2 regions of the Amycolatopsis sp. NPDC004378 genome follow, and region 2 is predicted to be linked to the other one. Evidence: riboswitches for the same ligand, from Rfam matches in the RefSeq annotation. Region 2 holds a riboswitch; the other holds the start of a gene.
What was found. Region 2 has a riboswitch for S-adenosylmethionine ahead of ACWEN0_RS34760 (aminotransferase class V-fold PLP-dependent enzyme). Riboswitches for the same ligand answer to the same signal wherever they lie in the genome.
Positions count from the first base shown of each region.

Region 1: linked by a shared signal. The riboswitch ahead of thrC (threonine synthase) and the one ahead of ACWEN0_RS34760 (aminotransferase class V-fold PLP-dependent enzyme) in region 2 are both predicted to bind S-adenosylmethionine.

Region 1 covers NZ_JBSGDR010000009.1:175,337-181,100, forward strand. Annotated here, with positions in the region: gene ACWEN0_RS26070 (helix-hairpin-helix domain-containing protein) at 1-474, shown strand, start outside; gene ACWEN0_RS26075 (ComEC/Rec2 family competence protein) at 471-2,843, shown strand; gene thrC (threonine synthase) at 2,967-4,232, opposite strand; SAM riboswitch class I at 4,246-4,379, opposite strand; gene holA (DNA polymerase III subunit delta) at 4,516-5,496, shown strand; gene rpsT (30S ribosomal protein S20) at 5,563-5,764, opposite strand, start outside.
Region 2 covers NZ_JBSGDR010000015.1:184,174-189,937, reverse strand. Annotated here, with positions in the region: gene ACWEN0_RS34770 (potassium/proton antiporter) at 1-911, shown strand, start outside; gene ACWEN0_RS34765 (M23 family metallopeptidase) at 1,230-1,838, shown strand; SAM riboswitch class IV at 1,945-2,059, shown strand; gene ACWEN0_RS34760 (aminotransferase class V-fold PLP-dependent enzyme) at 2,099-3,433, shown strand; gene ACWEN0_RS34755 (hypothetical protein) at 3,451-4,029, shown strand; gene ACWEN0_RS34750 (hypothetical protein) at 4,034-4,651, shown strand; gene lspA (signal peptidase II) at 4,675-5,307, shown strand; gene ACWEN0_RS34740 (RluA family pseudouridine synthase) at 5,304-5,764, shown strand, end outside.

The DNA.
Region 1 (5,764 bases), on a different contig from region 2:
GCGCTCCCCAGCGCGAAACCGGCGAGTGAGGCATCGGCCCGGGCCGCACCCCAGGCCGGCCTCGTCGTCAGCGTGATCGGCCGCGTGCGGTCGCCCGGTCTCGTCACCGTCCCCCAGGGCGCCCGCGTCGCGGACGTGCTGCGGGCGGTCGGCGGCGCCGAACCCGGCGCGGACCTGAACGCGCTGAACCTCGCCCGCCGGGTGACCGACGGCGAACAGCTCGCGGTCGGGATCCCGGCACCGGCACCACCCGCCGGCCCGGGCGGCGCCCCGGCGGCCGGCAAGGTCGACCTCAACGCGGCCAGCGCGGACCAGCTGGACACGCTGCCGGGCGTCGGCGAGGTGACGGCCCAGCGGATCGTCCAGTGGCGCACCGACCACGGCGGCTTCACGAAAGTCGAGCAACTGCGCGAAGTCTCCGGGATCGGGGAAAGCAAGTTCGAGAAACTCCGTGGGCAGGTGACGGTCGGATGAGCACCCTTCCCCCGATCGACACCCGCCAGGACATGCGCCTGGTCCCAGCGGCGCTGACCTGCTGGCTCGCGGCCCTGGGCGGCCTGCTGCTGGGCTGGTGGACGGCGGTCGCCGTCGGCCTGGTCTCGGCGGTGCTCGCCGGGCTGGTGCTCTGGCGAGCGCGGGGGCGGCCGCGAGTGCTCGGTGCGGCGGCGGCACTGCTCGTGCTGGGGCTCGTCGCCGCCGGTCCGGTCGCCTGGCGGATCCGCGGCGCGCAGGCAGACGACCTGCGCGCCGCGACCGGCGACGGGCTGCCGGCGGCCTTGCGGGTCGTCGTCACCGAACGCCCGAAACCCGTGCGCAGCGCGGGGTACGCCGATCAGCAGGCGGGTGCCCGGTCGGTGGTGCTGGCCGCCGACGTCCGCACGGCGGCGGTCGACGGCCGGCCGGTCTCGTCGTCCGGGCGCGTCCTGCTGCTGGCACCGGTCGCGCAGTGGGCGGCCCTCGTGCCGGGCCAGGACGTGACGGCCACCGGCATGCTGCTGCCGCCGCGCGGTGCGGACCTGACCGTCGCGGTGCTGTCCGTCCGCGGCCCGCCGGGGGAGCCCGGCCCGGCGCCGTGGTGGCAGCGGGCGGCGGCCGGCCTGCGCGCCGGTCTCCACGACCTGTGCCAGGTCCTGCCGGACGAACCCGCCGGCCTGATACCGGGACTGGTCCTGGGCGACACGAGCGCGTTGTCGCCGCGGGTCGAGCAGGAGTTCGTCACCGCGGGACTCGCCCACCTGACCGCGGTCAGCGGGGGAAACCTCGCCGTGGCGTGCGGAGCCGTCCTGCTCCTGCTGCGCCTGCTGCGGCTCGGCCCCAGGCTGTCGGCGGTCGCCGCCGGCGTGTGCCTGGCCGGGTTCCTCGTGCTGGTCGGCCCGGAACCGAGCGTGCTGCGGGCCGGGGTGATGGCGGCGGTCGCCCTGCTGGCGCTGGCGCTGGGACGGCGGGGTTCGGCGTTGCCCGCGCTGGCGTTCGCGGTGTGCGTGCTCGTGGTGGCGGATCCCGCCATGGCGACGGACTTCGGGTTCGCGCTCTCGGTGTTCGCCACCGCCGGGCTGGTCCTGCTCGCGCCCCGCTGGGCCGGCGCGCTGGTCCGCCGCGGCGTCCCACCCGGGTTCGCCGAAGGGCTGGCGATCCCGCTGGCGGCGTTCCTGGTGACGGCGCCGGTCATCGCGGGCATGGCGGGTTCGGTGAGCCTGGTGTCGGTGCTGACGAACGTCCTCGCCGCGCCCGTGGTGGCGCCGGTGACGGTGCTCGGCGTGCTGGCCACGGTCACCGGTCCCTGGTGGCCGGGCGCCGGGAAGGTCTTGGTGCACCTGGCCGGTCCGGAGGCCGAGTGGCTGATCACGGTGGCGCGTCACGGTGCCCGGGCGCCCGGCGCGGTCGTGCCGTGGCCGGGTGGCTGGTCAGGTGGGCTGCTCGCCGCCGCCGTCCTCGCGGTGCTGGTCCTGGCGGCCCGGCGTCGTCGCGTGCGGCTGGCGATGGCCGTGCTGGTGGTCGGCGCCCTGCTGGTGTTCGTGCCGGTCCGGGTGCTCGCGCCGGCGTGGCCCCCGCGGAACTGGGCGATGGTCGAGTGCGACGTCGGCCAGGGCGACGCGGTCGTGCTGGCGACCGCCGAGCCCGGGCGGGCGGTCGTCGTGGACACCGGGCCCGAACCGGGGCCGGTCGACGAATGCCTGCAGCGGCTGGCCGTCGACCGGATCCCGCTGCTGGTGCTGAGCCACCTGCACGCGGACCACATCGGCGGGCTCGCGTCGGTCTTCGACGGCCGGGCGGTGGGCGGTGTCGCCGTCGGCCCCGGGCGGGCGCCGGAGTGGGCGTGGCGCCAGGTGGCGGCGGAGGCGGAGCGGCAAGCAGTGCCCCTGGTGGAGCTGAGCCCGGGGGAGAAGCTGGCGTGGCCCGGGCTTTCGCTCGACGTGCTCGGCCCGCGTTACGTCCCGGCCCGCTCGGCCGGTCAGCAGGACGGCACCACGATCAACAACAGCTCGGTGGTCCTGCGCGCGGAAACCCCGGCGGGCCGGGTGCTCCTGACCGGCGACGTCGAACTGGCGGCGCAGGCGGACCTCTTGGCCGACGTCGGCGACCTGAAAGCGGAGGTGTTGAAGGTGCCCCACCACGGTTCGCGCTACTCGCTGCCGTCGTTCCTCGCGGCGGTGGCCCCGCGGATGGCGTTGGTCAGCGTGGGCGCGGGCAACACGTACGGCCACCCGAGCAAGTCCACAATGGACAGCCTGACGGGGCTGGGCGCCCTGGTCACCCGGACCGACCTGGACGGCGACACGGCGGTGGTCGCGGGCCCGGCGATCGTCCGCCGGGGCGAGCCACGCGGTCCGCCGCGCCGGTGATCCCGGCGGCCACCGGGAGCGTGGCCGGGCGAGGAGCACCCCGGCCGATGAACCGCCCACCGCGCGAACGGAAGGAGGCCATGGCGCCGGGGCGGGCACGCGGGCTCGCCCCGGCGGCGGACGTCAGTAGCCGAGGGCCTCGTTCACGGCCTTGGCCGACGGGGGCACGGTCGCCTTCGGGCCGATGTGGTTCTCGACCGCGTCGAGGGTCTTGAGGCCGTCGCCGGTGATGAGGAGGACCGTCTCGGCGTCCGGGTCCAGCTTGCCCGTCTCGACCAGCTTCTTCGCCGTGGCAACGGTGACCCCGCCGGCCGTCTCGGTGAAGATGCCCTCGGTGCGGGCCAGCAGGCGGATGCCCTCGACGACCTCTTCGTCGGTGACGTCCTCGATCGCGCCGCCGGTGCGGTTGACGATGTCGAGCACGTACGGGCCGTCGGCCGGGTTGCCGATCGCCAGCGAACGGGCGATCGTGTCCGGCTTCACCGGCTGGACCACGTCGTGGCCCTCGCGGAACGCCGTCGACACCGGCGAGCAGCCCGTGGCCTGGGCGCCGAACACCTTGTACGGGCTGGCGTCGACGAGACCGAGCTGGCCCAGCTCGCGGAAACCCTTGTCCACCTTGGTCAGCTGCGAACCGGAGGCGATCGGCACGACGATCTGCGGCGGGATGCGCCAGCCGAGCTGCTCGGCGACCTCGAAGGCCAGCGTCTTCGAGCCTTCCGAGTAGTACGGCCGGACGTTCACGTTCACGAACGCCCACTTCGGGTGCTCGCCGGCCAGCTCGGTGGCGAGGCGGTTGACGTCGTCGTAGTTGCCGTCGACGGCGATCAGGTCGCCGTCGTACACCGCGGTGGTGAGGATCTTGGCGCGCTCGAGGGTCTTCGGGATCAGCACGACCGACCGCCAGCCCGCGCGGGCCGCGGCGGCGGCCGTCGCGTTGGCCAGGTTGCCGGTCGACGGACACGCGAGCACCTCGAACCCGAACTCGCGCGCCGCGGCCAGGGCGACGGCGACGACGCGGTCCTTGAAGGAGTGCGTCGGGTTGCCGGTGTCGTCCTTGACCCACACGCGCTTGAGGCCGAGCTCCTTCGCGAGCCGGTCGGCGCGGATGAGGCGGGTCGCGCCGGGCTCGGTGTTCGGGATCTCTTCGACGTTGGACGGCACCGGGAGGAGCTTCTTGTAGCGCCAGATGTTCTTGGGGCCGGCCTCGATGTCCTCACGGCGGACGCGGCCGAAGTCGTAGGCGACCTCGAGCGGCGAGAAGTCCTCGGCGGAGACGAACTCGGGGGCGAGCGGCTGCCGGTGTCCCTCTTCCTTCGACACCAGTTCGACGGCGGGACCGAGATCCGGGGTCTTCGTGGTGGAGGTCGTTCCGAGGGTGGCGGTCATCGCGAGGTTCCTTTCCTCATCTGCCCCGCCGAAGCGGGCCGGAATTGGCACCGTGGTCGTCAGCTACCCCGCGATCGCGGGATGACGGGCTGTACGCCGGTTGCCGGGGCTTCGTCGGGCCGTTCCCTCTGCCCCTCTGGATGAGCGGTATTCGGTTGTCGGTGCGCGCGAGTCAGCGCGCCGCCTCGAGGACACCGTACGACATGGCGGTCACGCTGTGCCATGGTGGCCGCCCGACATCACCGGAGCGGGGGCACGAAGGAGCAAGTGAGAGGATTCGTCCGTGACCGCGCAAGCCACCGCCCCGGCCCCGCTGCACCTGGTGCTCGGCGAGGAAGAACTGCTGATCGAGCGGGCCGTCCGCGAGACGCTCGGCGCCGCCCGCGCCGTCGACGCGACGGCCGAGCTGACCCGCGTCCGGGTGTCCGAACTCACAGCGCCCGAGCTCGCCGAACTGGTCAGCCCGTCGCTGTTCAGCGAAGGCCGTGTGATCGTCCTGGAGTCGGCGCAGGACATCTCGCAGGAGCTGGCCGACGCCGTCGCGTCGTACCTGAAGGACCCGGCGGACGGTGTCGTGCTGGTCGTCGTGCACACCGGCGGGGGCCGCAGCAAGGCGGGCAAGTCGCTGCCGGCCGCGCTCAAGAAGGCCGGCGCCGAGGTCACCGAGTGCCCGAAGCTGACCAAGCCGGCCGAGCGCGAGCAGTTCGTGCGGCACGAGGTGCGCCGGGCGGGCGGCAAGATCGACCCGGCCGGGGTGGCCGCGCTGATCGACGCCGTGGGCTCCGACCTGCGGGAACTCTCCTCGGCGGCCGGTCAGCTGGTGGCCGACACGGGCGGGACGGTCGACGCCGACGCGGTCCGCCGCTACCACCGCGGCCGCGCCGACGTGACCGGGTTCGCGGTCGCGGAGAAGGCGGTCGGCGGCGACCGCTCGGCGGCGCTGGAGTCGCTGCGCTGGGCGATGCAGCTGGGCGTCCCGCACGTCCTGGTGGCCGACGCGCTGGCCGACGCGGTCCGCACGATCGCCCGCGTGTCCGGCGCGGGGCGGGGCAACCCGAATCAGCTGGCGGGCGAGCTGGGCATGCCGCCGTGGAAGATCCGCAAGGCGCAGGGCCAGTCGCGCGGCTGGAACCCCGACGGCCTGGCGACGGCGATGCGCGTGGTGGCGAGGCTGAACGCCGAGGTCAAGGGGGTGGCGGCGGACCCGGGCTACGCGTTGGAGCGAGCCGTGCTGGAGGTGGCGGCCGCCAAGGGCGATCGGTGACGACGTGCGTGTCCGGGCATGAAAAAGCCCCGGCCGGAGCCGGGGCTTTCCCAGAAATCAAGCGGCTCAGAGCGCGTTGACGCGCTTCGCCAGCGCCGACTTCTTGTTGGCGGCCTGGTTGGCGTGGATGACGCCCTTCGAGACGGCCTTGTCCAGCTTCTGGGCGGCGTCGCGCTGCAGCTCGACGGCCTTTGCCTTGTCGCCGGCCTCGGCGGCTTCGCGGACCTTGCGGATCGCGGTCTTCACCGAGGACCGGATCGCCTGGTTG
Region 2 (5,764 bases):
GCCTGGCCATCGGGCTCGGGTTCGGCTGGCTGGGTGGCATCGCGCTGCGCCGGGCCGCGCTGCCGGCGACCGGCCTCTACCCGCTGGCCACCGTCGCGGTGTGCGTCGTGGCGTACTCCTCCGGCCAGCTGCTGCACGCGTCCGGGCTGCTCGCCACCTACGTCGCCGCGCTGGTGCTGGGCAATTCGCGGCTGCCGCACCGCTCGGACACGCTGTCGTTCGCCGAAGGCCTCGGCTGGCTGGCGCAGATCGGGCTGTTCGTGCTGCTCGGGCTGTTCGCCTCGCCCGGCCGGCTGTTCGAGACGATCGTGCCGGGCCTGGTCGCCGGGGCCGTCGTGCTGCTGCTGGCGCGGCCGATCTCCGTCGTGCTCTCGGTGCTGCCGTTCCGGCTGCCGTGGCGGGAACAGGCGTTCCTGTCGTGGGCCGGGCTGCGCGGCGCGGTCCCGATCGTGCTCGCGATGATCCCGCTGTCGGAGGGGGTGCCCGGCGCGCAACGGCTGGTCGACGCGGTGTTCGTGCTGGTCATCGTGCTGACGCTGGTGCAGGGCGCGACGCTCGGGCCGCTCGGGCGCCGGCTCGGGCTGGCCAAGAAGTCCGAGGCGCACGAGATCGAGGTCGACTCCGCGCCGCTGGACGAGCTGGGTGCCGAGCTGCTGCAGGTCCGCATCCAGCCCGGGTCGAAGCTGCACGGCGTGTACCTGTCCGAGCTGCGCCTGCCGACCGGCGCGACGGTCAGCCTGGTCGTGCGCGAAGGCGCCGGCTTCACCCCGCAGAAGACCAGCCGGCTGCAGGAGAACGACCAGCTGCTGGTGGTCACGACGAGCGGCGTCCGCGACGCCGCCGAGCGCCGGATCCGCGCGGTGGACCGCGCCGGCCGCCTGGCCCGCTGGAAGGGCGAGTCGGGCCGTTAGCCCGTTCGTGGTCGCCCCCGCGGCGTGACCGGTCGGACGACTTCGTGCCGACCCCCCAATCACACGTGATGCCCCTCCAATCACGCGTGATGCCCGCCCCGTCACGCGTGATGCCGTTTTCGGCAGGGCAAGGCCGTGAACAGCGCTTGTCCGGTCCTTGTCCGGTCTCGGTGCCGACCTGGTGATCTTTTCCCGCAAGGGTGAGGGGCGCCTCACGAAAATCTCACGCGATCTTCCCAGTGATCCAACCTTTGGCCTACTGTGCGCTCGATCGGGTTAGTTCGAATGGGTGAGCGTTAGGCCAAAGGAGTACGCAGGGTGACGAAACTGCATGTTCGCGGGGCGCTCCTCGTCGCCGCCGTCACGACCGCCCTCGGGCTCGTCTCGGCGCCGGCCGCGACCGCCGAAGTCGCGCCGTTCCCCGCGCTCGCCCTGCCGTTCAAGGCCGGTCAGCAGGTCTACTCCGCCGGTATCCACTCCGACGACGGCAGCACCGGCGTCGAGAACGCCATCGACTTCAGCCCGGCCGACCGGACCGTCCGCGCGCCGCTCGCCGGCACCGTCCGCCTGCAGCACTGCGCGGGTGGCGACTGGGTGACCATCGACCACGCCGGCGGCTGGCGGACCGGGTACTACCACATGGAAGGCATCAAGGTCAGCGACGGCGAGCACGTCGAGGCCGGCGCCGTGCTCGGGTCGACCGGCAACGCGCTGCCCTGCGGCGGCAGCAGCACCGGTGCCCACGTGCACTTCACGCTCTGGACCCTGCCGGACGCCTCGGCGGCGGCCCACGGCGAGCCCGTCGACGGCAAGACCATCGGCGGGTGGCTGTTCACCGCGGGTGCCGAGCAGTACGCGGGCACCGCGACGCACCTCTCCGACCATGCGGTCACGCAGCTGCCGGGGCACTTCCGCGCGAAGCTCTGACCAGCGCGAACGACGCGGGAAACACCCGGCGTCGGCTGTGAGCGGCGTCTCAGAATGTGAGCCGGGGGTTGGCCGCCGGGCGCGTTCTCGGTTACCTTCTGTGCCAGGTCATGAGTGCCAGCGCGAAGCCCCGGCTTGCTGGCCGGCAACCCTCCTACCGCGGTGGGGTGCCCCGGGTGAAGACCGGGCCGGTCGCGTCGTGCGACGGGCAAGCGCGGGCCCCTCGCCGGGGTCCCCCGGACCGCCGAGGAGGCACCCCGATGACTCTCGCCCTCGACCGCACCACCGCGATCACCCCTGCCGTGCAAGGCATCCCGGCCGTCGCCGGCGCCGCGCTGCGGGTCCCGCTCGTCACCGGGGACACCATCGGCTACGCCAACCTCGACCACGCCGCGAGCGCCCCGTGCCTCGACGCCGTCCGCGCCAAGGTCGACGAGTTCCTGCCCTGGTACGCCAGCGTCCACCGCGGCGCCGGCTTCGCGTCGCAGGTCTCCACCAAGCTCTACGAACGCACTCGCGACGTCCTGCGCCGCTTCGTCGACGCCCGCCGGACGGACACGGTCGTGTTCACCCGCAACACCACCGACTCGTTCAACCTGCTCGCGCGCAGCCTTCCCCGCCACACCACGGTGATCGTGTTCGACACCGAGCACCACGCCGCGCTGCTGCCGTGGCAGGGCCCGAACGTCCGGCGGATCCCGACCCCGCGCACGCGTCTCGCCGCGGTGTCCGCTGTGGACGAAGCGCTCGCGGACGCGCCGCAGGGGCCGCGGCTGGTCGTCGTCACCGGAGCGTCCAATGTGACCGGTGAGCTGCTCCCGGTCGCCGAAATCGCCGCCGTGGCAAGGAAGCACGGCGCCCGCGTCGCGCTCGACGCCGCCCAGCTCGCCCCGCACCGGCGGATCTCCGTCAAGGACCTGGACGTCGACTACGTCGCCATCTCCGGCCACAAGCTGTACGCGCCCTTCGGGGCGGGCGCGCTGATCGGCCGCGCCGACTGGCTGCGCGCCGCCCGGCCGTACCTCGCCGGCGGCGGCGCGACGAAGCTCGTCACCGAAGACGCGGTGGTCTGGAACACCGGTCCGGAGCGCCACGAAGCGGGCTCGCCGAACACCGTCGGCGTGTACGCGCTCGGCGTCGCGTGCGAAACCCTCAGCGAGAACTGGGACGCCGTCGTGGCGCACGAACAGGCCCTGCTTTCCCGGCTGCGCAAGGGACTCGAGGGTATCCCGGGCTGCGCCGAGCTGCGCCTGTTCGACGCGCCGGTCGACCGCGTCGGTACGGTCAGCTTCGTCGTCGACGGCTTCGACCCGGGCTGGCTGGCGGCCGTGCTGTCGGCCGAGTACGGCATCGGCGTGCGCGACGGCGCGTTCTGCGCCCACATCGCGGCGAAGCGCCTCATCGGCGTCACCGGCGGGGAGGGGCAGCAGGCGGTCCGCGTCAGCCTCGGGCTGGGCAGCACCGAGGAGCACGTCGACCGCGTTGTGCTGGCCCTGCGCCAGATCGTCGCGCGCGGCGCCCGCTGGGAGTACGCGAAGGTGGACGGCCGCTGGGCCCCGGTCGGCGACCCGCGGGAGCTGCCGCCCTTCTGCTGAGGCGCTAACCTAGGCGGATGGGGCGAGGGCGGTACTGGTTTCCGGTGGCGTTGCTGGGGTTCGCGCAGGTCGGCATGGTGGCGGCACAGCTGCTGGCCCGCCGCAGCCCGGCCGAGTGGCAGTCCCCCGACGTCTTGCTCCGCCCGCAACCGGCCGGGTACGGCGCCCTGCAGTTCCTCACCCAGGATCCGCTGTTCACCCCCGGGCCGGGGCTGCCGGCCGGGCCGGCGTGGCAGGTCGCGCTCGGCGTGGCGGTGCTCGGCACGGCCGTCTGGTACGCGGTCGTCCTGCGGCCCGTCCGCACCGGGTGGTTCGTCCTCGGCACGGCCGGCGCGCTGCTCGCCGTCCCGCTGCTCGACCTGGTCGGGTCGTGGCAGTTCCGGCTCGCCGACGGGCTGCGCGGACCGCTGCTGGCCACGCTCGGTCTGCTGGTGCTCGCCGCGTACGAGCGCAGCCTGCTCGTCCTGCTCACCGCGGTCGCGTTCGCGGTGCTCGCGGTGGTGCTGTCGGCGGACCTGGCGGGTGCGCTGCTGTCGGCGGCGGTGCTGATTGCCGCCGCCTTCGCCGCCGTGCTCCGGCCCCGGGCGATACCCTGACCCGATGGGGGATGTCCGACGGTCCTGGTTCCCGGTGGCCGCACTGGGTTTCGCGCTGCTGGTCATGGTGGTCGTCGAGCTGGTGCCGGAGACCCCGGTGACCGGCTCGTTCGTCTCCTTGCACGCGGTCCCGATGACCCCGGACAACCAGCTGTACGGCACCGGCGGCGTCGGCGGGACCGGGCTGTCCGCGGCCACCACTGCCACGGCCGTGCACCCGGCCGCCCTCGGCTGGCTCGCCGGGCTCGCGTCCGTCGTGCTCGTCGCGGCGGGGTGGTACTGGCTGAGCCTGCGCCGTGCCGGCACGTCCCCGCGGACCGGCCGGTTCGTGCTCGGGACGCTCGGGGCCCTGGCCGCCGTCCCCGTGCTCGACCTGGTCGGCGCGCTGCAGTTCCGGCTCGACGGCGACGTGCGCGGGCCCCTGATCGCCACGCTCGGGCTCGTCCTGCTGGCCGGGTTCGAGCGCAGCTTGCTCCTGCTGGCCGTCGCCGTGGTGTTCGCCCTGCTCACCGTCGTTTTCCTGCCTCCGGTCGCCGGTGCGCTCGCCGCCGCGGGGGTGCTCTTCGCCGTCGCGTTCGCCGCCCTTCTGCTGCGTCCCCGCGACACTGCCGGGGCGCCCTGACCAGGGCCGTGGACAATGGAGCCGTGAGCACCGAGCCCAGCCACTCCGAACCCGACACCGAACCCGACGCCGCCGAGGCGCCGCCCGAAGCCGGGCCGGAGACGCCGGAAGCCCCGGCCAAGCCCCTGCCGAAGCGCCGGGTCGGCTGGGTGTTCGCCGTCGCGGTCGTGTTCTGGGTGATCGACCTGGTGACGAAGAACCTCGTCACCGCGAACCTGGAGGGCAAGGAGCCGGTCCGCATCCTCGGCGGGCTGATCTACCTGCAGGTGATCCGCAACCCGGGTGCGGCCTTCTCGATGGCCACCGGCATGACGTGGGTGCTCGCGCTGGTCGCGCTGGCCGTCGTCATCGCGATCGTCTGGCTGTCGCGGCGGCTGCGCTCGATCGGCTGGGCCATCGGCCTCGGCCTCGTGCTCGCCGGGGCCACCGGCAACCTGACCGACCGCATCTTCCGCGCGCCGGGCGGGCTGCAGGGCCACGTCGTCGACTTCATCTCGGCGTTCGCGCCGAACGGCAAGGGCTTCGCGATCTTCAACATCGCCGACTCGGCGATCTGTGTCGGCGGTGCCCTGATCGTGCTGCTTTCCCTGCTGGGCAAGGACTACGACGGTACGTCGACCAAGGACAAGAAGAAGCAGCAGGAGGAACAGGCGTGAGCGCGCGGATGCTCCCGGTGCCCGACGGGCTCGACGGGATGCGCGTCGACGCCGGCCTCGCGAAGCTGCTCGGCCTGTCGCGCACAGTCGTCGCGGAGCTGGCCGAGGCCGGCGACGTGCTGCTCGACGGCCGTCCGGCGGGCAAGTCCGACCGGCTCTCCGGCGGCGGCCTCCTGGAGATCACGCTGCCGGAGCCCGCGAACCCCGTCGAGGTCGTCGCCGAGCCCGTCGCAGGCATGCAGATCCTGCACGACGACGACGACATCGTCGTGCTCTCGAAGCCGGTCGGCGTCGCCGTGCACCCGAGCCCGGGCTGGACCGGCCCGACGGTCGTCGGCGGCCTCGCCGCGGCCGGCCTGCGGATCGCGACGTCGGGCGCGGCCGAGCGCCAGGGCGTCGTGCACCGGCTCGACGCGGGCACCACCGGCGTGATGGTGGTGGCCAAGAGCGAGCACGC